DNA from 4 places in the Bacillus sp. LH1 genome. Region 4 is predicted to be linked to each of the others. Evidence: riboswitches for the same ligand, from Rfam matches in the RefSeq annotation. Region 4 holds a riboswitch; each other region holds the start of a gene.

What was found. Region 4 has a riboswitch for S-adenosylmethionine ahead of ACX9TM_RS07615 (Na+/H+ antiporter NhaC family protein). Riboswitches for the same ligand answer to the same signal wherever they lie in the genome.
Region 1: another riboswitch for S-adenosylmethionine. It lies ahead of mtnW (2,3-diketo-5-methylthiopentyl-1-phosphate enolase); the one in region 4 lies ahead of ACX9TM_RS07615 (Na+/H+ antiporter NhaC family protein).
Region 2: another riboswitch for S-adenosylmethionine. It lies ahead of ACX9TM_RS01060 (MetQ/NlpA family ABC transporter substrate-binding protein); the one in region 4 lies ahead of ACX9TM_RS07615 (Na+/H+ antiporter NhaC family protein).
Region 3: another riboswitch for S-adenosylmethionine. It lies ahead of ACX9TM_RS25285 (methionine ABC transporter ATP-binding protein); the one in region 4 lies ahead of ACX9TM_RS07615 (Na+/H+ antiporter NhaC family protein).

What each region holds. Positions count from the first base shown of each region.
Region 1 covers NZ_CM175007.1:3,948,082-3,954,265, forward strand. Annotated here, with positions in the region: gene ACX9TM_RS20300 (carbon-nitrogen family hydrolase) at 1-641, opposite strand, end outside; gene ACX9TM_RS20305 (pyridoxal phosphate-dependent aminotransferase) at 656-1,834, shown strand; SAM riboswitch class I at 1,899-2,004, shown strand; gene mtnW (2,3-diketo-5-methylthiopentyl-1-phosphate enolase) at 2,069-3,313, shown strand; gene ACX9TM_RS20315 (2-hydroxy-3-keto-5-methylthiopentenyl-1-phosphate phosphatase) at 3,310-3,969, shown strand; gene ACX9TM_RS20320 (methylthioribulose 1-phosphate dehydratase) at 3,966-4,604, shown strand; gene ACX9TM_RS20325 (1,2-dihydroxy-3-keto-5-methylthiopentene dioxygenase) at 4,582-5,094, shown strand; gene ACX9TM_RS20330 (hypothetical protein) at 5,381-5,656, shown strand; gene ACX9TM_RS20335 (DUF3909 family protein) at 5,708-6,040, opposite strand; gene ACX9TM_RS20340 (NAD(P)-dependent oxidoreductase) at 6,046-6,184, opposite strand, start outside.
Region 2 covers NZ_CM175007.1:182,619-188,802, forward strand. Annotated here, with positions in the region: gene ACX9TM_RS01040 (DoxX family membrane protein) at 1-417, opposite strand, end outside; gene ACX9TM_RS01045 (SDR family oxidoreductase) at 810-1,586, shown strand; gene ACX9TM_RS01050 (methionine ABC transporter permease) at 1,626-2,294, opposite strand; gene ACX9TM_RS01055 (methionine ABC transporter ATP-binding protein) at 2,269-3,309, opposite strand; gene ACX9TM_RS01060 (MetQ/NlpA family ABC transporter substrate-binding protein) at 3,322-4,134, opposite strand; SAM riboswitch class I at 4,221-4,335, opposite strand; gene ACX9TM_RS01065 (NAD(P)-dependent alcohol dehydrogenase) at 4,415-5,323, opposite strand; gene ACX9TM_RS01070 (DUF6612 family protein) at 5,481-6,184, shown strand, end outside.
Region 3 covers NZ_CM175007.1:4,864,032-4,870,215, forward strand. Annotated here, with positions in the region: gene sufC (Fe-S cluster assembly ATPase SufC) at 1-378, opposite strand, end outside; gene metQ (methionine ABC transporter substrate-binding lipoprotein MetQ) at 617-1,423, opposite strand; gene metQ (methionine ABC transporter substrate-binding lipoprotein MetQ) at 1,495-2,307, opposite strand; gene ACX9TM_RS25280 (methionine ABC transporter permease) at 2,331-2,996, opposite strand; gene ACX9TM_RS25285 (methionine ABC transporter ATP-binding protein) at 2,989-4,014, opposite strand; SAM riboswitch class I at 4,193-4,300, opposite strand; gene ACX9TM_RS25290 (hypothetical protein) at 4,426-4,770, opposite strand; gene ACX9TM_RS25295 (thioredoxin family protein) at 4,923-5,231, opposite strand; gene ACX9TM_RS25300 (toprim domain-containing protein) at 5,235-5,579, opposite strand; gene gcvH (glycine cleavage system protein GcvH) at 6,079-6,184, opposite strand, start outside.
Region 4 covers NZ_CM175007.1:1,441,203-1,447,386, forward strand. Annotated here, with positions in the region: gene gltP (glutamate/aspartate:proton symporter GltP) at 291-1,565, shown strand; gene ACX9TM_RS07610 (ribonuclease FAU-1 family protein) at 1,634-2,152, shown strand; SAM riboswitch class I at 2,273-2,378, shown strand; gene ACX9TM_RS07615 (Na+/H+ antiporter NhaC family protein) at 2,473-3,789, shown strand; gene ACX9TM_RS07620 (lmo0954 family membrane protein) at 3,971-4,327, shown strand; gene ACX9TM_RS07625 (PspA/IM30 family protein) at 4,375-5,037, shown strand; gene liaF (cell wall-active antibiotics response protein LiaF) at 5,144-5,884, shown strand; gene ACX9TM_RS07635 (sensor histidine kinase) at 5,884-6,184, shown strand, end outside.

The sequences.
Region 1 (6,184 bases), 2.5 Mb from region 4:
GCTCTTGCTTGCAATAGCAAACGCCAATGTGCTAAACGAACTAATGGCCATTCAGCTACAACAAATAATACTTTTGCCCCTTTAGCAGTATGAACACGCATCCACTCTGGAAAACGAATATCATAACAAATTGTTCCAGCGCATTCAACATCATCTAGCTTAAATTCGCCCGTACCATTACCAGCTATTAAATATTTATGTTCATCCATAAGCTGAAATAAATGTACTTTACTATATTCGTTGACTAACTGTCCTTCATTATTTACAACATACATCGTATTTGTAACGCCTTGCTCTGTTTGCTTTGCTATGGACCCACCAACAATATGTACATCATATCGCTTCGCCCATTCTATTAACTTTTCTTTCGTTTCCACTCCATCCCTATCTGCAATTTCAGAAAGTCTCGTTAAATCATATCCTGTTGTCCATAGTTCTGGTAAGACGATAACATCTGGCCTTTCCTTCATAGCTTCACTTATTTTATTTTTAGCATTCTCAATATTTTTTTCTACATCTCCAAAAACAATATCCATTTGAATACATGCGACTTTCATTTTTTCAGCCCCATTCTTATTTTTCTCTTTACAAAATACTGGAAAGATTATATCATTTGTCACTAGAATTGTAACAACTTTCAAAAGAGGTGGAAAGTATGAAATTATTTCAACCTTCTGAGATAGTAACATCATTGCCAACACAATTTTTCGCTTCACTTGTTGCAAAAGTTAACAAAGTCGTTGCAGCTGGTCACGATGTTATTAATCTAGGTCAAGGTAATCCAGATCAACCAACACCGCAGCATATCGTAAAAGCTTTACAAGATGCTGCCGAAAAGACCATTCATCATAAATATCCGCCATTTCGCGGACATGAAAGCTTAAAGGAAGCCGTGGCTACATTCTATAAACGTGAATATGGCGTCGAATTAAACCCAAAAACTGAAGTTGCTATTTTGTTTGGTGGGAAGGCTGGACTAGTAGAATTACCGATTTGTTTTACAAATCCTGGTGATACGATTCTCGTTCCGGATCCAGGTTATCCAGATTATTTATCAGGGGTTGCTTTAGCAAAAGCACACTTTGAAAGAATGCCACTTATTGCAGAAAATAACTTTTTACCAGATTATACGAACATTGATGCCTCTATTGCAGAGCGTGCAAAATTAATGTTTTTAAACTATCCAAATAATCCTACCGGTGCTACTGCATCAAAAGATTTTTTTGATGAAACCATTCACTTTGCTAATAAACATAATATATTAGTTGTTCACGATTTTGCTTATGGCGCTATCGGATTTGATGGTCAAAAACCTGTTAGTTTCTTGCAAGCAGATGGTGCGAAAGATATAGGAATTGAAATTTACACATTATCAAAAACTTTCAATATGGCTGGCTGGCGCATCGCTTTTGCTGTAGGGAATGAAAGTGTGATTGAAACAATTAACCTATTACAAGATCATATGTATGTTAGTATATTCGGTGCAGTTCAAGATGCCGCTCGAGAAGCGCTATTAAGTTCACAGTCTTGTGTAATAGACCTTGTAAATAGTTACGAATCTCGAAGAAACGCTCTTATTTCAGCCTGTCACTCAATTGGTTGGAATGTAGACATTCCAACAGGATCGTTCTTTGCATGGCTTCCCGTTCCAAAAGGATACACCTCTGAGCAATTTTCTGATATTTTACTAGAAAAAGCACATGTCGCAGTTGCTCCTGGTGTCGGATTTGGTGAGCATGGCGAAGGGTATGTCCGTGTTGGTCTCTTGCATACAGAAGATAGATTACGAGAAGCCATTAATCGAATTGATAAATTAAATTTTTTCAAAAAGTAATTGACAACACGAAAAATATCTGACAAAATTCAGTTATCTTAAAAATTTAAACATTTCTAAATACTTCTTATCAAGAGCAGGTGGAGGGACGAGCCCGACGAAACCCGGCAACCGATCTACAATTGTAGACACGGTGCTAATTCTCGCAGCATTACGCTGACAGATAAGGAGCTGGTTGTAAAAAAACCTCTCCTTAGCTGAGAGTTTTTTTTATTTAACTAGGAGGTTATAACAATGAGCGGAATTATAGCGACGTATTTAATCCATGATGATTCACATAACTTAGAAAAAAAAGCTGAGCAAATTGCACTCGGTTTAACAATTGGCTCTTGGACTCATTTGCCACACTTATTGCAAGAACAATTAAAGCAGCATAAAGGCAACGTCATTCATGTTGAGGAATTAGCTGAACATGAACATACCAATTCGTATTTACGTAAAAAAGTAAAACGCGGAATTATTAAAATCGAATATCCGCTATTAAACTTCAGTCCAGATTTACCAGCGATTTTAACGACTACATTTGGAAAGCTATCACTTGATGGCGAAGTAAAATTAATTGACTTAACTTTTTCAGACGAGTTAAAAAAACATTTTCCTGGTCCAAAATTCGGGATAGATGGTATTCGAAATCTTTTACAAGTGCATGATCGTCCCCTTTTAATGAGTATTTTTAAAGGAATGATTGGACGAAACATTGGGTATTTAAAAACGCAATTACGCGATCAAGCAATTGGTGGTGTAGATATAGTAAAAGATGATGAAATATTATTTGAAAATGCATTAACACCACTTACGAAACGCATTGTATCTGGAAAAGAAGTTTTACAATCCGTATATGAAACATACGGACATAAAACGTTATATGCCGTAAATTTAACAGGACGAACTTTTGATTTAAAAGAAAATGCTAAACGTGCAGTGCAAGCTGGAGCTGATATTCTATTATTTAACGTATTTGCTTACGGACTAGATGTACTACAATCACTTGCAGAAGATGATGAAATCCCAGTTCCTATTATGGCACATCCTGCTGTAAGTGGTGCTTATTCAGCATCCAAGTTATATGGAGTTTCATCTCCATTATTACTTGGAAAGCTACTACGTTATGCTGGGGCTGACTTTTCATTATTCCCATCTCCATACGGAAGTGTTGCGCTAGAAAAAGAGGAGGCTCTTGCTATCTCAAAATATTTAACTGAAGACGATGCATCTTTCAAGAAGAGCTTTTCTGTTCCGTCTGCTGGTATTCATCCTGGTTTCGTTCCCTTTATTGTACGAGATTTCGGTAAAGATGTTGTTATTAATGCTGGCGGCGGGATACACGGACATCCAAATGGAGCGCAAGGCGGCGGTAAAGCTTTCCGTACTGCAATTGATGCTACTTTGCAAAATAAACCACTCCATGAAGTAGACGACATAAATTTGCATAGTGCACTACAAATATGGGGAAATCCCTCTTATGAGGTGAAATTATGAGTATTCAAGTATTTTGTGATTTCGATGGCACGATTACAAATAATGATAACATTATGTCCATTATGGAAAAATTCGCACCACCAGAAGCCGAAGAAGTAAAGAATAAAATTTTATCACAAGAACTATCCATTCAAGAAGGTGTTTCTCAATTATTTCAATTAATACCTACTAATCTGCACGATGATATTATTCAATTTTTAATAGAAACTGCTGAAATCCGTAGTGGTTTTCATGAGTTTATACAATTCGTAAAGGAAAATAACATTTCTTTTTACGTGATATCAGGTGGAATGGATTTCTTCGTCTATCCACTCTTACAAGGAATCATTCCAAAAGAGCAAATTTATTGTAATGAAACAGACTTTTCAGCAGAGTTTATTACAGTTAAATGGCCTCATTCTTGTGATGATCATTGTCAAAATCATTGCGGATTATGTAAATCATCATTAATCCGTAAATTAAGTGATACAGATGACTTTCATATTGTAATTGGAGATTCTATTACTGATTTACAAGCCGCGAAACAAGCTGATAAAGTATTCGCTCGCGATTTCCTTATTACAAAGTGTGAAGAAAATCATATTGCTTATACACCGTTTGAAACATTTCAAGATGTGCAAGCTGAATTAAAACTTTTGTTGGAGGTGAAGGCATGAAACAACTTTTTCGTCAATGGTATGACTTAAGCGAGATAAAAAAAGAGTTAACAACACGAAATTGGTTCCCAGCAACAAGTGGTAATATTTCTATAAAGGTTAGTCATGAACCACTTACTTTTCTTATTACGGCAAGCGGTAAAGATAAAACAAAAACCACTCCAGATGATTTTCTATTAGTAGATCATGTAGGAGTTCCCGTTTTAGAGACTGAATTACGCCCTTCAGCAGAAACAATATTGCATACACACATTTATAACAATACGAATGCCGGTTGCGTACTTCATGTTCATACAACCGATAATAATGTCATCACAAATTTATATAGTGATGCAGTCACCCTTCAAAATCAAGAAATTATTAAAGCTCTCGATATTTGGGAAGAAGGTGCAACCATTCACATTCCTATTATCGAAAACCATGCCCATATCCCAACACTTGGAGAAAACTTCCGAAAGCATATACAAGGAGATTCGGGTGCAGTATTAATCCGTAACCACGGTATTACCGTATGGGGCCGAGATAGCTTTGATGCAAAGAAGAGATTAGAAGCTTATGAGTTTTTATTCCAATTTCATATAAAACTATTATCAATTCAAGGAGGCGTTTCTAATGGCGCAAATTCGTATTCATGAAGTAAATACTCGTATTGAAAATGAAGTGGAAGTATCTAAATTTCTACAAGAGGAAGGCGTTTTATATGAGAAATGGAATATTTCTAAACTTCCTACTCATTTAAATGAAAATTATTCGTTAACAGATGAAAACAAAGCTGAAATATTAGCTATTTTTTCAAAAGAAATCGCTGATGTTTCAGCACGTCGAGGTTATAAAGCACATGATGTAATCTCACTTTCAAGTAGCACACCTAACCTTGACGAATTATTAATTAATTTCCAAAAGGAACACCATCATACAGATGACGAAGTTCGCTTTATCGTCAGTGGTCACGGCATTTTCGCTATTGAAGGTAAAGATGGGAAATTCTTTGATGTTGAACTTGAGCCAGGCGATTTAATATCTGTTCCTGAAAATGCAAGACATTATTTTACCTTGCAAGATGATCGCCAAGTTGTAGCTATTCGTATTTTTGTGACAACTGAAGGCTGGGTTCCAATCTATTAAGGTAGTTAGTTGAATAAAAGGACTTGGACCCCCTTTTCCAAACTTTTATTCACTCTACATATATACATCCTCCTATGGAACAGGCTTATTTCATTTTGAAATAAGTCTGATTTTTTATTTACTTGAAAGTACCATTTCATCACAAATTTACACCTTAATTTTTCAAGTGCATTTTTCGAACATTTTTTGAACATTTATTGAATTTTTTCTGAAAATTCTGTTTTATATGTGATATACTACAATTAACTTAGAAGGAAAATAATATCGCAAACAGAGGGGGATAATCATGAGCTTACTTATCGCACTTATACTTGGAGTTACATGTGGAGCATTTCCTGTTATTTTAGGAGCTATTATGGAAGAGTTAGAAATTGGTGTTTTAGGATTTGTCGCATCTTGTGTAAGCGCTTTATTATTTGGTTTATTCGGCGCTATTCCTGTTTCAATTCTGTGTGCTTTTTATATAATACGCCATGCTCGTACAAAACAATTTGGTCCTAACCACATCGCACAAATTATCCCGTTCCCGGTTGAACGATGCCGCCGCGCTTCTAACTTATAATTATAAAAATTAAACATGACTAAATAAATAAAAGTCCTCAAATGAGGACTTTTATTTATTTTCTTCTAGAAATTGAAACAATTCTTGTAGATGTAGGGCATCTTCACCATAGCTAACAGATACATGAAATATACCATCAATCTCAGCTTGCATATAAAGATCCACTCCATCACGATCATATTTCAATGCCAAATAAAACTCCATTTCTTCTAACATCTTTTTTGAGGTTCGAATTACATAATGTCCCTTCTCATCTCTTCCATATTCAAATTCTGGTTCAAAATCATATTTTTGTTTAAAAGCTTCTTTTTGTTTTTCATTAATTTGCATACAAGTAGCTCGCTGTACAGTATCAATCATCTCATCAAACTTTTGAAGGTCCACCTCGTTTACCCCCTTATATATTTTTTATATAGTACTTGTGTTCCACTATTTTCTTCGCCATCCTTAATTAACTCTTCATACAATTCTTTCGCCAAACTTAAGCCTGGGACTGGTAATTGTAATTTTTCTGCTTCCTCTAAAGCA
Region 2 (6,184 bases), 1.3 Mb from region 4:
GTTCTGCCCTGCAACTAAAATGAACATAGTCAAAATAAGCAGGTTTGGGTTTACACTAACGGTTCCACTTAATAAAAATGAAAGATTCATTATGATTCCGAAAAATGCAGCTGTTTTTGTTAATCCGCCTAAAATTAAACCTAGACCTACTAAAATTTCTCCCCATTGAACTAAAAAGCTAAATAGGTCTGCGTTTGGAAGGACAAAATGTTGAAGAAAATCTGCCCACCAACTTTGTACTGCAGGGTGGTCACCTGATGCTTGAGCAATAGCACCCTTTAGAAAGCCACTTGCGTCAAAAGATTGTCCGAAGACTTTGCCTATCCCAGCAGCGAGCCATGTATACCCTATGTAAAGCCGTAAAAGTAATAATATGAAAGTAGCACGTTTATCAGTTCTTAAAAAATTGATAACCATTGAAATCCCTCCAATATTGTATTTACATGTTTATTATATATATATTGTGAATAAATTCACAATAGAGGAAATGTGAACGAATATATGTTTTGAGTAATTGTTTTATTTTTTGTAACATTTCATCTTTTTTGATAGACTAATAATAGAGATATATCAAAAGGAGGCAAAGACTCAATATGTGGATGAACTTGTAATGATTAGAAACTAGATAGATGAATTTTTCTCTCATAAGCGAGGGTTTATTTAGTTATCTGTAAATCATTCAAGGAATGCATATTTGGCTTGTACATCCCTTTTATAAGGATAGGTGCCTATTTTATGTATCTGTCTTTTTTGTGGGAAAGTTTATATCTCTTATATAAAATATGCGTCCTTTAAACTTGGAGGAGTATATGATGAACCAATTAAAAAATAAAGTAGCAGTTATTACAGGGGTAAGTCGTCTAGACGGTATAGGCGCAGCAATTTGCAAAGAATTGGCTGAATCAGGATACGATATATTTTTTACGTATTGGACGGATTATGATAAAGAGATGCCATGGGGCGTTGAGAAAAATGAACAAATACAATTAGAAGAAGAGCTATTACAAAACGGTGTTAGAGTATCAAGCATGGAGTTAGATTTAACTCAGAATGATGCACCGAAAGAGCTTATAAATAAAGTTACTGAACAATTAGGGTACCCTCATATATTAATTAATAATGCAGCATATTCTACGAATAATGATTTCTCTACGTTGACTGCTGAAGAATTAGATAAGCATTATATGGTGAATATTCGTGCGACTACATTGCTCAGTAGTCAATTTGCCCGAGGATTTGATAAAAAATCTGGTGGTAGAATTGTGAATATGACTTCGGGGCAATTTCAAGGTCCTATGGTAGGAGAACTAGCGTATGCAACAACGAAGGGAGCTATTGATGCTCTTACTAGTACGTTGTCAGCAGAGGTAGCTCATTTAGGAATAACAGTGAATGCAATTAATCCAGGACCAACTGATACAGGATGGATGACTGAAGAGATAAAACAAGGGTTAAAGCCGATGTTTCCTTTTGGCAGAATTGGTGAGCCAAAGGATGCAGCTAGACTCATTAAATTTCTAGTAAGTGAAGAAGCTGAGTGGATTACTGGGCAAGTTATTCATTCAGAAGGTGGATTTAAAAGATAAAAAAGAAGGTATCTCACCTTGGTGAGATACCTTCTTTTTTTAATCTTTCTTCAATCTTCGTGCAACACCATTCCCTAAAGACTGTAATCCTTGAACGAGGATAATTAAAATAAAGACAGTTGCATACATTACTTCAGGTTCATAGCGTAAATGTCCGAAGCGATATGCTAAGTCCCCTAGCCCACCAGCGCCTACAAGACCAGCCATTGCTGTTGCGCCGATTAAGCCAATCGTTGCGATTGTTAATCCAAGTACAAGGGAGGGACGAGCTTCTTTAACCAGGACGTGCCAAATGATTTTTATAGTAGAGACTCCCATCGCTTGGTAGGCTTCAATGACACCGCGATCGACTTCTAGTAAAGCTGTCTCCATTAAACGTGCGATATAAGGGGCTGTGAAGACGACAAGCGGTACGATAACACCTTGTACGCCAATGGATGTTCCCATTAGAAACTTTGTAAAAGGTAAAATGAAGAATAATAGAATGATAAATGGAAGAGAGCGAATAACATTAATAACCGTATTAAGAATAGGATAGATGATTTTATTTTCATGCTGTCCACCAGGTCTCGTTAAAACAAGTGTAACACCAAGTGGCAGTGCAATAAGGATCGAGATGAGTAATGAAATAGATGTCATTTGAAAGGTTTGGATTGTGGCTTCCCATATGACTTTACCCCATTCATCCAAAAAGGACTTGTTTCCCATAATCTGTTCTACCTCCTTCTACGATGATTCCTTGCTCTTGTAAAAATGATAAAGCACGGTGGATTTCATTTTGTTCCCCTTGCATATGAACGACTAGTTTCCCATATGCTTCATGTTTTAACTGCGTAATATTACCGGATAAAATATTCGGATATACTTGGAACCGTTTTGTGGCAACGGCTAAGGCAGGTTCCCCTGAAGTAGTGCCAATAAATGAAAGTGTTACAATTTCTCCAGTACTTTGTAGTTCTTTCTGTACCTTTTCTGGAATTTTCGCTGCAAATGCGCTATTTACAAATTTCTTCGTTGTTACATGTTGTGGGTTTGTGAAAATATCTTTTACAGTCCCACTTTCGACTACAGATCCATGTTCCATAACAGCAACGCGGTCACATATACGCTGGATGACATTCATTTCATGTGTAATGAGTAAAATCGTAATTCCGATTTCTTCGTTAATCTTTAATAGCAAATCAAGGATAGAATCGGTTGTTTCTGGATCTAATGCGCTCGTTGCTTCATCACTTAATAACACTTCAGGTTCATGTGATAGCGCACGAGCAATTGCGACACGCTGTTTTTGACCACCAGAAAGTTCGCTTGGATACGCATCTTTTCTATTAAAAAGATCGACAATGCGTAAATACTTTTCTACTCTTTTTTCAATTTCTGCTTTTGGAATGCCAGCAAGCCGTAACGGTAATGCGATATTTTCATAAACGGTAACAGTTTTAAGTAAATTGAATCCTTGAAAGATCATTCCGATTTTTTGTCTCGCTTTTGCTAGTTCTTTTGTCGATAACGTTGTTAAGTCTTGTTCGTTTACAATGATATTTCCTGTCGTTGGTTTTTCTAATAAATTTACACATCGAATCAATGTACTTTTACCAGCGCCACTATACCCAATGATTCCAAATACCTCGCCTTTTTCTACTTTAAGGGAAGTAGACTTAAGAGCCTCAACATTCCCTTTTTTTGTTGTAAATACTTTGGATATGTTTTTTAATTCAATCATTATCGTCAGCTCCTACCAAGATGGTAAAACTGAACCATCAAATTTTTTCTCGATAAACTCTTTTACTTCTTTAGATTGATAAGCTTTCTTTAATTTATTTACAACGGCATCATCTTTATTTTCAGTACGAACAACAACCCAGTTCACATAGGGTGAATCTTTTCCTTCGCGGAAAATAGAATCTTTCGCTGGACTTAATTTTGCACCTAATGCAAAGTTTGTGTTAATTGCAGCTGCTTTCACTTCACTTAGTTGCGTTGGTAATTGAGATGCCTCTAATTCGACAATCTTTAATTTTTTTGGATTTTCAATTACATCTTTTGCAGTCGCTTTTTCTGTAGCCTTTGGATCAACTTTTAAAACCCCTGCTTTTTCAAATAATTTTAAAGCTCGAAGTTCATTCGTTGGGTCATTTGGTACAGCAATTGCATCGCCCTCTTTTAAGTCTTTTACATCTTTTATATCTTTAGAATATACACCCATAGGGAATGTTACTGTTGAAAATACTTCAGCTAATTTCATATTGCGTTCAGCTTTAAATACATCTAAATACGATTTCGTTTGGTAGCTATTTACATCAAGGCTTTTTTCATCTAATGATACGTTTGGCGCTACATAATCATTAAATACTTTTATATCAATTTCGAGGCCATCTTTTGCTGCAACTTCTTTTACCTTTTCAAAAATTTGTTCATGTGGTCCACCTGTTACACCGACAGTAATCTTTTTCTCGTCTAATTCTTTTACCTCTTTATCTGAACTCACACTACATGCGCCTAATAATAATACTGCTCCGCTTACAATGCTTAATAATACCTTTTTCATCTATAAATCCCCCTTCATATACGTTCCAAAATAAAAAGCACCTCCCAAAAAATAAGAGAGGTGCCGAATAGACGAAATAGATTCCTCTCTTATCTTCCAAAACGAAAACTCGTTTTGCAGGAATTAGCACCTTAGCTTATACGTCATAAGCTCGGTTGCCGGGCATCATCGGGCCAGTCCCTCCGCCACTCTTGATAAGAGTATGTGTATGTAGTTTTGAATATGGTACTAATAGTAAATCGTACAAAAAGAATTGTCAATGATATTTTCAGAATATATTTTATTTTAAGGTAATCGAAACGTTCCCCTTTTTATGTCCTTTTTCTACATATATATGAGCTTCAGCAATTTCTTCTAATCGGTAAGTTCTATCAATAACAGGCTTTAGCTTTTCTGTTTCAGCTAGTTGTTTTAGTAGGTTCATATCTTCTTTACTGACTTTTGCCATCATTCCGTTCACAGATACATATTTTCCATTAGGCATTAATGCATCTGTACAAAGAGACTTATTATATTTTCCAACTGCATCAAATATAATATCATAGTGCTCGCCCCGCTTAGTAAAATCTTCTTTCATATAATCAATTACGTTGTCTGCCCCTAAAGCTGTTACTAAATCGAAATTCGAACTACTACAAATGGCTGTGACAGTCGCCCCGAAGTATTTCGCAAGTTGTACGGCAGCTGTCCCTACTGACCCAGAGGCGCCGTATATAAGTACTCGTTGCCCTTTTTTTATCTGTCCTTTTCTAAGGAAGTGCAATGCTGAAGTTCCGCCAAAAGGAATAACGGCAGCTTCTTCATATGTCACATTGGTAGGTTTTAATGCTATTAATCCACTTTCATGCACGCATGTGTATTCGGCATAACCACCAAGGTTTAGTTCTGTTAATGCAAAAACTTGATCTCCTTTTTTAAATTGTGTTACATCTGTTCCAATGTCTTCGATTTCACCGGATAACTCTACGCCAAGTATAGGTTTTCTCGGTTTTCTGAAACCTAATATGATCCGCATAGGAATCCAAAATAAGAGGGGGCTATTAAAGCCACGTATTCTACAATCTCCAGTCGATACACTTGTTGCGTGAATTTTAACTAATACTTCATTTTTTTTAGGTTTAGGCTTTTCTATATTTTGAAGTTGGAGAACATTAGGTGGTCCATACTTTGTGCAAATAATAGCTTTCATAATGACCTCCTGAAATGAGTTGTTATTATTTACATCATATTTAAACTTTTTCTCAAACATGTTGCTATATAGGAAATAAATTTAAAGAAGAATATTACGAATTATATAGATTTCATAGGAAAAGAGATGATATTATTTTTGGGAAGGAGGGGACGTTATGAAAAAAATTATTTTAATTTCAAGTTTAGTACTTGCAGTCGGTCTAGGAGTAGGGTGTAGTAATGAGAAAGCAAAAAAGACTGATGAACCGAAAAAAGAAGCTGTGCAGAAAGAAAAGGAATTAACAGCGAAGGATGTTTTTAATAAAGCGAATGAAGCTTTTAAAAACGAAGAAAATGTAACGATGACATATGATGTGGGAATAAAGGCTGAAGGAACAGAGATGAATGTAATAAAGGCCAAAATGCAATTAGAGCCGAAGAAAAAAAATTCTCGTTCTGAAATGAATGTTTCTGGTACAGAGGTTGTTGTTTATGATGTGGGTGGCAAAATTGCTGGTCAGTTGAAAAATCCTAATACGGGTGAAGTTATGTCTGTACCAGAGGAACAATTAAATGCTAACGGAATGAATGCGACTCAAGGAATGGTAGATAATTTAGAGATTCCATCGGAAATTTTAAATAAAGTGAAGATGGAGAAAAGTGGAGATAATTATAAGCTGAAGTTTGCATTAAAAGGGCAAGAGACAGAGAGTATGTTAGCTAGTATGGATGAAAAGCAGAAACAAATGCTACAAGGCCAAAATGCAAAGATAGAAGAAATAGATGGAGAATATATTATTACAAAAGATTTTAAATATGAATCAGCAAAGATAGATATGGTTATGAGTAGCAATGGTGAGGATAAAGCGCACATTATTAC
Region 3 (6,184 bases), 1.9 Mb from region 4:
TAATGTACGGATAAATTTCATAAGAGAAATTTCATCGCCTTCTTCACGACGTGCGTTAATTGCAGAACGTAAGAAGTCAGCGTTTGTTACTCCGCTAATTTCACTTGGATATTGCATTGCTAGGAATAGACCCGCTTGTGCGCGCTCGTCTACTTCCATTTCTAATACATCTTCACCGTCGATGATGATGCTACCTTCTGTTACTTCATACTTTGGGTGACCCATAATTGCAGAAGATAAAGTTGATTTACCTGTTCCGTTAGGTCCCATAATTGCGTGGATTTCTCCACCTTTTACTTCAAGGTTTACACCCTTTAAAATTTCTTTGCCATCAATTGATACGTGTAAGTCTTTAACCGTTAATGTAGAACCAGCCATCTCAATACCTCCATTAATCCTATATATACATTTTAAAAATTCCTAAAACGTTCATATTCTCATTTTATTCTCATTCTAATTTTATATCAAATAAAATGATATCGCAAACGACGAAAAAAAGTAACCGTTTTTTCACAAATGTATATAAGTATTTCCTTCACATCTTTCTATGATACACCTTTCTTCTTATTTATATAAAGAAAAAAGGACTGGTAATTTTCCAGCCCTTTCCTTATATTTATTCACTTACCGGAAGTACAGCACCTTTATATTCTTTATTAATAAAATCTTGAATTTCTTTTGAATGTAGCACTTCTACTAGCTCTTTAATTTCTTTTTTCTTCTCATCACCTTTACGAACTGCAATGATGTTTGCATACGGAGAGTCTGATCCTTCAATCGCAATTGCATCCTTTGTTGGATTTAATTTTGCATCAATTGCATAGTTTGAATTAATAAATAAAGCATCTCCCTCATTATTTTCATACAATTTCGGTGAAAGTCCAGGTTCAACATCTGTTTTAAATTTTAAGTTTTTCGGGTTTTCTACAACATCTTTTACTGTTGCTTTAACAACATCTACTCCGTCTTTTAATTTAATAACGCCACCTTTTTGTAACAATGCTAACATACGGCCTCGCTCCGCTACGTTATTACTCATAATCACTGTTCCGCCATCTGGTAAGTCTTTTAAGCTTTTATATTTCTTAGAATAAATGCCCATAGGTTCTAAATGGATTTTTCCTGCGTTTACAATTTTATATCCCTTTTCTTGAATTTCTTTATCTAAGTAAGGAATGTGCTGGAAGTAGTTCGCATCAATTTCTTTATCCGCTAAAGCCTTATTCGGCAACACATAATCTTGGAATTTTTTAATTTCTAATTTAATACCCTTTTTCTCTAATATCGGCTGTGCCTTTTCTAAAATAACAGCGTGTGGCACGTTAGAAGCTCCCACAACAAGCTTATTCTCCTCTTTTCCTCCGCAAGCAGCTAATGTAAATACAGACAACGCTGTAACAACTGACAGTAGAACCTTTTTCATATGATTTCCCCTTCTCCCCAATGGTTATGTAGTTATAAAAAGAGCCGGCATACACCAGCCCTTTTCAGCAATTATTCTTTTACAGGAACAACTGCCCCTTTATATTCTTTATTAATGAAGTTTTCAATTTCTTTAGAATGCAATACTTCTACAAGAGCTTTAATCTCTTTCTTATCTTTATCACCTTTACGAACAGCTACTATGTTTGCGTATGGTGAATCATTTCCTTCAATTGCAATTGCATCTTTTTCCGGATTTAACTTTGCATCAATTGCATAGTTAGAGTTAATTAAAACAGCGTCGCCTTCTTTATTGTTATACACTTGTGGCAATAAACCAGGCTCGATATCCGTTTTGAATTTTAGATTTTTCGGATTATCTGCAATATCTTTTGGAGTTGCTTTAACTGGATCTATTCCGTCTTTAATTTTTAAAATACCTTCTTTTTGTAAAATTGCTAAACCACGTCCATGGTCAGCAACTGAATTACTCATAATAATTGTCGCTCCGTCCGGAAGCTCTTTTAAGCTCTTATACTTTTGAGAGTACACACCAATTGGTTCTAAATGAATTTTTCCTGCTACTTCAAAGTCATATTTTTTATCTTTAATTTCTTTTTCTAAATACGGAATGTGCTGGAAGTAGTTTGCATCTAAATCCTTATCCGCCAACGATTTATTTGGTAATACGTAGTCTTGGAATTTTTTAATTTCTAACTCAATTCCTTTTTTCTCAAGTAACGGTTTTGCCTTTTCTAAAATAACAGCGTGCGGTACGTTAGAAGCACCCACAACAAGTTTCTTTTCATCTTTATCTTTCCCGCCACAAGCAGCTAATCCAAAAATTGAAGTTGAAATAAGTGCCGTAAGTAACAATTTTTTCATTTGAAACATCCTCCCGTTTTTCATTATCGTTTATCTATTCGAGTCGTTAAACTATCACCAATCCACTGAATTAAAAATACAACTAGTAATACACAAATTGTCGCAACGATTGTTACATCGTTATTCCCTCTTTGGAATCCTTCTAAGTAAGCAAGTGTTCCAAGGCCACCAGCACCAACAACTCCTGCCATTGCTGTATAGCCTACTAAAGCAATTGTCGTAACCGTAATACCAGATACTAATGCTGGTAACGATTCTGGAATTAACACTTTCAAAATAATTGTGCTTGTTTTTGCTCCCATTGCTTTTGAAGCTTCAATTACACCTTTATCAATTTCGCGAAGTGCGATTTCAACCATTCTCGCGTAGAATGGTGCTGCTCCAATAATTAAAGCCGGCAAAGCTGCACTTGCTCCAAGAATTGTTCCAAGAATAATCTTTGTGAATGGGATTAATAAAATAATTAAAATGATGAATGGTATAGAACGGAATATATTTACGAATGCTCCAATCACCGTATTAATTGATTTGTTTTCCCATAAATTATCTTTTGCTGTCATGAAGAGTAACAATCCTAAAATGAGTCCTAAAACAAATGTCGCAAGAGCTGCGATTGCCGTCATATATAACGTTTCACCAGTTGCTTCTAACATTTGATTCCAATCAACATTTGCAAGTAACTTATCCATGTGCAATCACCTCCAGCTCTACTTGATCTTGATGAATTCCTTCTATTGCTTGCTGGATCGCTGTTTCCTCACCATTTAAATGAACGACTAAACTACCGTAAGAACCGTTATTCGTTTGTGCGATATTTCCTTGCAAAATGCTAACTTCTATGTCACTGCGTTGCATCAATCGTTGAAGCACTGGTCTTTCTACAGCCTCACCGATAAACTGCAAACGAATTACTTTTCCATCTGGATATTTTTCAATTAAACTTTCAATCGTTTCATTTGTATCTTCAGAATCCGTTAACTGCTTTACAAATCGTTTCGTAATATCTTGCTTCGGATTACGGAATACATCAAGTACTGGGCCTGTTTCTACAATCTTTCCTTTCTCCATTACCGCAACACGATTACAAATCTTTCGAATTACGTGCATCTCATGTGTAATGAGTACAATTGTTAAACCAAGGCGCTTATTAATGTCTAATAGTAAATCCAAAATTTGATCTGTCGTTTCCGGATCAAGAGCTGACGTTGCTTCGTCACATAAAAGCACTTGTGGATTATTAGCTAATGCTCTTGCAATCCCGACGCGTTGCTTTTGTCCCCCGCTCAGCTGAGATGGGTACGCGTCTCCTCTTCCTTCTAATCCAACAAGATGAATTAATTCATCAACACGTTTTCTTCTCTTCGCTTTATCAACACCTGCAATTTCAAGTGGAAACTCTATATTTTCACGTACTGTTCGTGACCAAAGTAAGTTGAAGTGCTGAAAAATCATTCCAATTTCTTGTCTTGCCTTACGAAGTTCGCTTCCTGTAATTGCTGAAATGACACGATTTGCAATTGTAATTTGGCCAGAAGTTGGTTTCTCCAACTGATTGAACAATCTAATTAAAGAACTTTTTCCAGCGCCACTATATCCGATAACACCAAATATTTCACCTTTATCTATTTTTAAATTGGCGTTATCTACAGCAGTGACATCACCGCTTTTCGCCTTATATATTTTCCTTACATTCTCTAATAGAATCATGATGTTCACCCCTTTTTTGTTTAGGTCGACTCCGCAATTTTTTATTTTTAATGCGTGTAGTCCACTATTATCATTACTTTTATTATTTGAATGTCCTCCACATTCAAACAATAAAAAAACCTTTCTGCTTTAGAGAAGCAGAAAGGTTTTTATGCGTATATAACAACATTATCCCTCTCTCTCATCTCTCAAAGCATTTGCTTTGCAGGAATTGGCACCATTTCAACATAAGTTGACGGTTGCCGGGCTTCACAGGGCACAGTCCCTCCACCTCTCTTGATAAGAGAAATCAGATTCAATTTTCGTCTGATTTGAAATTTATGAAATTGTCTATATTTTATGACTTGAATTGTATCAATATACACTCACCATGTCAACAGAAATTTTCGCAAAAAATGAAACTTCAGAATTTTAAGCACCTACTGACATCGGTTTACATATATGAAACATCGATTCCACTAATAACATCGTTCGGTACGTTCCCGAATATTGTACACGTCCATCATTCATTAGCATTTGCAATCGTACATTTCCATTCACCAATTGTTCTATATCCTTTTCATCTAAGCAAATGATTTGTTCCGTTCCTCTTTCCTCATGTACCAACTCTATATAATCTCTTGAAATTTGTAACGAACAACTTTCATCTCCAAAGCGAAAATTAACAGTTTTTTCTTCTTGTCTTAAAAGCGGTTCTAAATGATATTGACCATTAGCGTAATTTACAAATGATTGAAGCAAAGAATATAATCTCACCCTAAATCACATCCTTCATATCACTTTCTATTACATACCATTCCCTCTCACTAAAGAGCAATCCTGTTATTTTCGCTCGACAAATACTGTATCCATCCTGCATCTCGACATATTTCCCAAGAAATATGTCGAGGCGGCAAAATTTTTGCCGCCTACTTTAATTCCGTATATAAATATTCAACCGAATGAAATGCGTATATCTTCTTCATCAGTGTCCCATTTTCAAAAACAAGTAAACAAGGTACACTTTCAATCCCATACTCTTTTGCTAAATGCGGAGCATAATTTAAATCTAACATCCCAATTTTCAAATCTTCAATTGTCATCTCAACCACTGTTAACATCTTTTTTGCTAATTGGCATGTTCCACACATTGGAGTATATACATATAATACTGTTTTTTCTTCGTTCTCTATTAGGGCTGTAGCTTCGGCTCCTGTCCAATCAATCACTTCTATCATTCCTTACCGTAAATATTCTGTATAAACGTCAATGTCGGCTCCCCATAATACATTTGCTAAGTGTGTAGATGGCGCAGTTGCCACTTCTCGGTACGAGCGATCAATATAGATATGCTCGGCTTGCGGGAATTCTTTTCGAAATTGTTTCCTTAACTTTTCTCCAGCATCATCAGCATCCACTAGCACATACACTTCCTTATCAAAAAACTGATCAACGAGCTCATCCATTTTCGACAAACCAATTGTACCATTTGTACAAACAATTTCCACCGGTTCACGAATAATAGATTCAATCTTTCTTCTATCTGATGTACCTTCTACAATAATGACTTTTTCTACATAAATCATATGTCATCACCCGATCACCATATACTATACAACCTTGAACTTAGTATATAGTATATTCGTTATTTTCATGTTGTTTCCTGTTTATTTTTGCAAAAGAAAAGCGCAAGCGGCTCGTTTAGATTGTGAGGGGGATGGAGCTTCTGACGTAAAGGCGCTTTTGGCCTTGTAGGAAGAAGCGAAGCCACCGAACAATCTAGCCGCTGGAGCTGGATCATAAAGAAAAGCGGAACCGACTGTTTAGCCCTGTTGGCTAAGGTTCTTTCGCACAGAAGACGCTTTTTGTCTTCTCGTGCGGAAGGTTCTTAGACATGAAGGGCTAGGAGGTGGAGCTGGACAATGAAAAGCGCAAGCGGCTCGTTTAGATTGTGAAGACTTATGAAACCTTACCAAAAAACAGTTTTTCTCATAATAGCTTATTTATTTACATATAACTTGAATTTCATTATTTCACAAAAAATAAAAAAGGACAGCACAAAGGCTGTCCTTTAGTCGACTATAATTAGTCTTGGTTTGTCATTTCTGCATATTTTTCTGCAGTTAATAACTTCTCAACTTGGCTTGCATCAGAAAGTTCAACTTTAACCATCCATGCACCCTCGTATGGA
Region 4 (6,184 bases):
GGAAAGTAATCGTTTTTATGAGGTGAAATATTACTTGGAAAGCTAATAAAACACTAGTGAGGAATCGTTCTCATGTGAGGTTTTCTGACATGGGTCTACTTTTTGTCAAGAAAATTATTTGCGTTCGGGCAAAGTTATTTTGTTGTCAGATTTAAATTTTTGATTTATGATTTTTAACAGGGACAAAATGTAGTGAATTGTCGAATAATATGTAATACTCTTAATTTCTTAGTTTTATAGAGATAGAATGAGAGATAGAGTGACACATCGAAGAGGGGGTTACAACAAATATGAAAAGAATAGGACTAGCATGGCAAATATTAATAGGACTTGCGCTTGGTATTGCGGTTGGGGCGATTTTCTTTGGCAATCCAGCAGTGGTGAGTTATTTACAACCAATTGGTGATATTTTCATCCGATTAATTAAAATGATCGTTGTGCCAATTGTTGTAGCAAGTATTGTTGTTGGGGTTGCTGGTGTTGGCGATGTTAAAAAATTAGGTCGACTAGGCGGAAAAACAATTATTTACTTTGAAATCATTACAACAATTGCAATTATTGTCGGTCTATTAATAGCGAATATTTTCCAACCAGGAAAAGGCGTAAATATGGAGCAGTTAACAAAGACAGATATTTCGAAATATACACATACGACAGAGCAAGTACAAAGTCATTCATTTGCAGATACATTTGTAAATATTGTTCCAACGAACATTATGAAGTCGTTAGCTGACGGAGATATGCTAGCTATTATCTTCTTCTCTGTACTATTTGGTTTAGGTGTAGCAGCAATTGGTGAAAGAGGAAGACCAGTTCTTCAATTTTTCCAAGGTGTGGCTGACGCAATGTTTTACGTAACAAACCAAGTTATGAAATTTGCACCATTTGGTGTATTTGCACTAATTGGTGTTACAGTTTCTACATTTGGTCTTGCTTCATTAATTCCATTAGGGAAATTACTAATTGTCGTATATGGAGCAATGATCTTCTTCGTCGTAGTTGTCTTAGGACTTACAGCGAAAATATTTGGAATTAACATTTTCCAATTCTTTAAGATTTTAAAAGACGAGCTGATCTTAGCGTATTCTACAGCAAGCTCAGAAACAGTTTTACCAAAAATCATGGAGAAAATGGAGAAATTCGGTTGTCCGAAAGCAATTACATCTTTCGTTATTCCGACTGGTTATTCATTTAACTTAGATGGATCAACTTTATATCAAGCAATTGCGGCTATTTTCTTGGCGCAAATGTACGGTATTGATTTATCTATTACACAACAAATTACATTATTACTTGTATTAATGGTTACATCAAAAGGTATCGCAGGTGTACCGGGCGTATCATTCGTTGTATTATTAGCGACACTTGGTACAGTAGGTATTCCACCTGAAGGCTTAGCGTTCATTGCTGGTATTGACCGTATTTTAGATATGGCTCGTACAGCAGTTAACGTTGTAGGAAACTCTTTAGCAGCTGTAGTTATGTCTAAGTGGGAAGGTCAATATGACGCTGAAAAAGGACAAGCTTATTTAAAAGAGATTTCTGAAAAGGGTCAAGCGGCTTAATTATAATATGAACAAGCTCTCACATAATATGTGGGAGCTTTTCTGTATATAGAAGAGGAGCAGACATAATGAAACGAAAATATGGTGACGGTTCTTCGTGGAAGAGACTAATAGAAAAGAGTTATACGGTTAAGCAAGTGGAAGAGGGAATGCTCGGAATACTGGATATAAAAAAGGTGAGAGAGCCTAGTTGTAAAGAATATGATGGTGAAGAACTTTGTATTGCAGCAGATCAGTATACGTGGATTCAATATTTCATAGACGGGAAAAACTTTGCGATTACCGCTATGTTAGATGATCAGAAAAAATTAGTGCAATATTATATCGATGTGGCGAAAGAATATAAAATAGACGATCGTGGTTTACCGTATTTTGATGATTTATATTTAGATGTAGTATTATTATCTAGCGGTAAGGTGTATGTATTAGATGAAGAGGAGCTAGAGGATGCTTATAAAAGTGGTGATGTCACGAAGGAAGAGTATGAGCTAGCATGGCACACTACGAAATGGATATTAGCAACAATAAAAAATAGTGAATTTTATTGGATTTCAATATTGGAAGAAGAAATCGAAAAGTTAAAATGATTGTTGTATTCAAATTTTTGTATAATTACCAAAAAAATCTATACAAAAAATAATTGACTTTTGTTTTGTAAGCGAGTAAAGTTAGGGAAGAAATTATTATTAAAAAATAAATATGAAACCTTCTTATAAAGAGAGGCGGAGGGACTGGCCCTACGATGCCTCGGCAGCGGACTCGATTTCAGAGTGCTGTGCCAAATCCAGCAAGCGTGTGCTTGAAAGATGAGAAGAGTGTTTCTTATAGATGTATAAGACCTCTTCTCATCGGAAGAGGTCTTTTGTTATTCATTAGAAAAAGGTTGAAACTAGGGAGAGATGGTACTTTGAAAGAAACGAGAGGAAATGGTTTAGCTTTATTACCACTTGGAATATTTTTGGCGCTATTTATTGGTTCTGGAATTATTACAGGTGATTTCTATAAATTGCCGATACTTGTAGCGATTTCAATTGCTGTAGGAGTCGCTTTAGTGATGAATCGTAAAGAAAGTTTTAATGTGAAAGTAGAGCGGTTCGCTAAAGGTGCAGGAAATCCGGATATTATGATTATGGTATTAATTTTTGTGCTTGCAGGTGCGTTTTCTGAAACTGCTAAAGGAATGGGCGGAGTAGACTCAACTGTTAATTTAGCGTTAACTATTTTACCGCCAGGATTTATCGTAGCTGGAATCTTTGTTATTGGTGCATTTATTTCATTAGCGATGGGAACTTCAATGGGAACAATTGCAGCATTAGCGCCGATTGCTGTAGGTATTAGTGGTCAAACTGATATCTCAATTGCGCTTGCAATGGCTACTGTTGTTGGCGGAGCGATGTTTGGTGATAATTTATCATTTATTTCAGATACAACAATCGCAGCTGTTCGTTCACAAGGAACAGAAATGAAAGATAAGTTTAAAACGAACTTTTTAATTGTGTTACCAGCGGCTATTATTACAATTGTACTATTAGTAATAGTTACTTCAGGAAGTGACACGCAGATTAAAGCACATAGCTTTGATTGGATAAAGATTTTACCGTACGCAGGAGTACTTATTACAGCGCTACTTGGCTGGAATGTACTTATTGTATTAACTGGTGGAACTGTACTATCTGGTGTTATCGGCCTTATAGATGGAAGTTACACGTTAGAAAGTTTCTTTAAAAGTGTAACGACTGGAATGGGCGGTATGATGGAGTTAGTATTACTTGCTATATTAATTGGCGGTATGGTTGAATTAATCCAATATAATGGTGGTATTCAATATTTAATGAATGTATTAACACGTAATATTCGTTCGAAAAAAGGAGCGGAATTTGGTATTGCTGGTTTAGTGAGTATGACGAATATGTGTACAGCGAATAATACGATTTCAATTATCTTTACAGGCCCGCTTGCAAAAAATATTGCAGATCAATATGAAATAGATCCTCGTAAATCAGCGAGTGTATTAGATCTTTTCTCATGTTGTGTGCAAGGATTAATTCCGTACGGTGCCCAAATGTTAACGGCAGCAGGATTTGCAGCGTTATCTCCGGTTGAATTGTTGCCATATGCATTTTATCCAATCTTAGTTGGAGTATGTGGGATTGTTTCTATTTTAATTGGGTTTCCAAGGTTTTCGAAAGTAGCTGAGAAAAAAGAGTATCATAAAACAGCTTAATTTAATATGAATGTTAGTAATTAAAAAACGTGCAGAGAATAGACTCTGCACGTTTTTTTGCGTAAAGGGCTGAATATGACTCGGTCTTAAGTCTGAGTTAAAAACGGTTCTTAAGCTCGTTATGGAAAGATGAAAAAATAGTTAAGATAAGAGTATCAAATCGAAGGGAGGCAAGCACAAGATGAAACAATTTCTAGCGTTTATCGCAGCCGGTATTTTGGCTTTAATTGCTCTTGGTAGTCTTGCTGGTATTGTAGGATTCGCAATCGGAGCAGGAGTTGTATATTGGAGCTATAAATCATTTGTGCGAGCTAAATCATTTTTTGGAAAGTTAGCTTGGGGTATTGTTGGTTTAATCGGTTTATCCATTGCACTTTCTCATTCGCCAGCATTAATCGGTATCGCTGCTTTAGTGGTTTTATACTACGGATACCGTGAGTGGAAAAAAGAAAAAGATGTAGTTGTTGAATCTGCTCCAGAAAGTTCTAAACCATATAGTAACTTTGAAGATGAGTGGAACAAATTAATGAAAAACTAAAACAATAAATCAAATTATAAATAAAGTAGAAGAGAGGAAGATTTATAATGAAACAATCTTTATTCGGACGTGTACGCGATGCAATTTTAGCTGATTTTCATAACGTGTTAGATGAGAAGGAAAGAAAAAATCCAATTGCGATGTTAAACCAATATTTACGTGATAGTGAGCGTGAAATAACAAAAATTGAGAAGTTAATTGAGCGTCATAAAACATTAAAATCTAATTTTGCTCGTGAGCTTGAGCAAGCACGTTATTTCGTTAATAAAAGATCAAAGCAAGCTATCATTGCTCAAGAAGCAGACGAATTACAATTGCACGAACGTGCGTTAGAAGAGGTAGCTTATTATGAAGGGCAAGTAACTCGATTAGAAGAAATGTATGCAGGTGTTGTAGAGCAAATTGATGAGTTAGAGCGTCGTCTTTCTGAAATGAAAAATAAATTAAAAGAAATGCACGCAAAGCGCATGGAACTAATGGCACGTGAAAATATGGCACATGCAAATCGTCGTATGAATACTGCGATGCATAAAATGGATGAAAATAATCCGTTCTTACGATTTGAAGAGATTGAAGATCATATTCGTGACTTAGAAACTCGTATGAATGAAGAGCATGAGCGTGACACGTTTGATATGAAAATTGCAAAACTTGAGCGTGAAATGAAAGAAAAGAATGATGTATCGTTAACGAAAGAGTTAACAAAATAATAGTAGTATATTATAAAACAGGCTTATGATATAGTGATAGGAGAAAAGGTGTTGGAAAGCAATGCCTTTTCTTCTATGTATATGTGACAAGAAGGGGGGAGCTGAAATGAAGAAACATTTTTCAAAGACACAATTAATGGGGATGCTCCTCATCATATTTGGATTCGGTCTTTTTCTTGATATGATACTTGGACATTTTGAACCAGGTGGTCTCATTTTTGCATTTATTATGCTTATGTTTGGAAGGCATTATCGTAAAAAGAATCGTTATGTACGGGGAAATGTATTTTTATTTGTTGGTGGTATCGTATTTTTATTTTTCTTATTTTCATCAGCAGCATTTGTTCTTGTCGTATTTGCTTGTTTAGCTTTAATTGGTTATCAATTGATTCAACAAGGACATCAGCAAAAAGCAATGAAGGTTGAAATTAAAGAAAAAGGGATTATAGACGAAGAGAAGCAAATATATCGTACAGAAACATATTTGAAAAATATGTTTGTAGGCAATGTACGAATGATGGATCATATTTATGAACTTGAGGATATTAATGTTCAATATGGTGCTTGTGATGTGGAAATAGATTTAACAACTGCTATGATTCCAGAAGGGGAAACGGTAATTGTTATTCGGGGTGTCGTTGGTAATATTCGTTTATATGTGCCATATGATATTGAACTTTCTTTAAATCATTCTGTTATTGTCGGACGTGTGCTCTTGCCAGGTCATGAAGAGACAGGGTTTAACCGCAATGTTACATTTAGAACAGAGCAGTATAAAGAGGCTCCTCGTCGTATTAAAATTATTTCTTCGCTTGTCGTAGGCGACACGGAAGTGAGGAAAGTATAATGAAGAAACAAAAAAATATTTCGTGGATGTATATTCGTTATTCTATGTTGTCCTCAGTTAGTATCGCACTCATTTGTACAATTGTATATGTATGGAAAAGCGAGCAACAAGTGTATGATTTATTATGGAAGGAATCCATCGCTTCTGTTCCAATTGGCTTGTTTATTATGACTACAAGTTTACTTATCGGGGGAATTGTAGGATATGCAATCGGTTATTATATAGAGCAGCGTATACAAGGATTAAATACTTTTCTATTTGAAGTAGAGCGAGGGAATTTTCCGAGCGATGTTTCGTTTA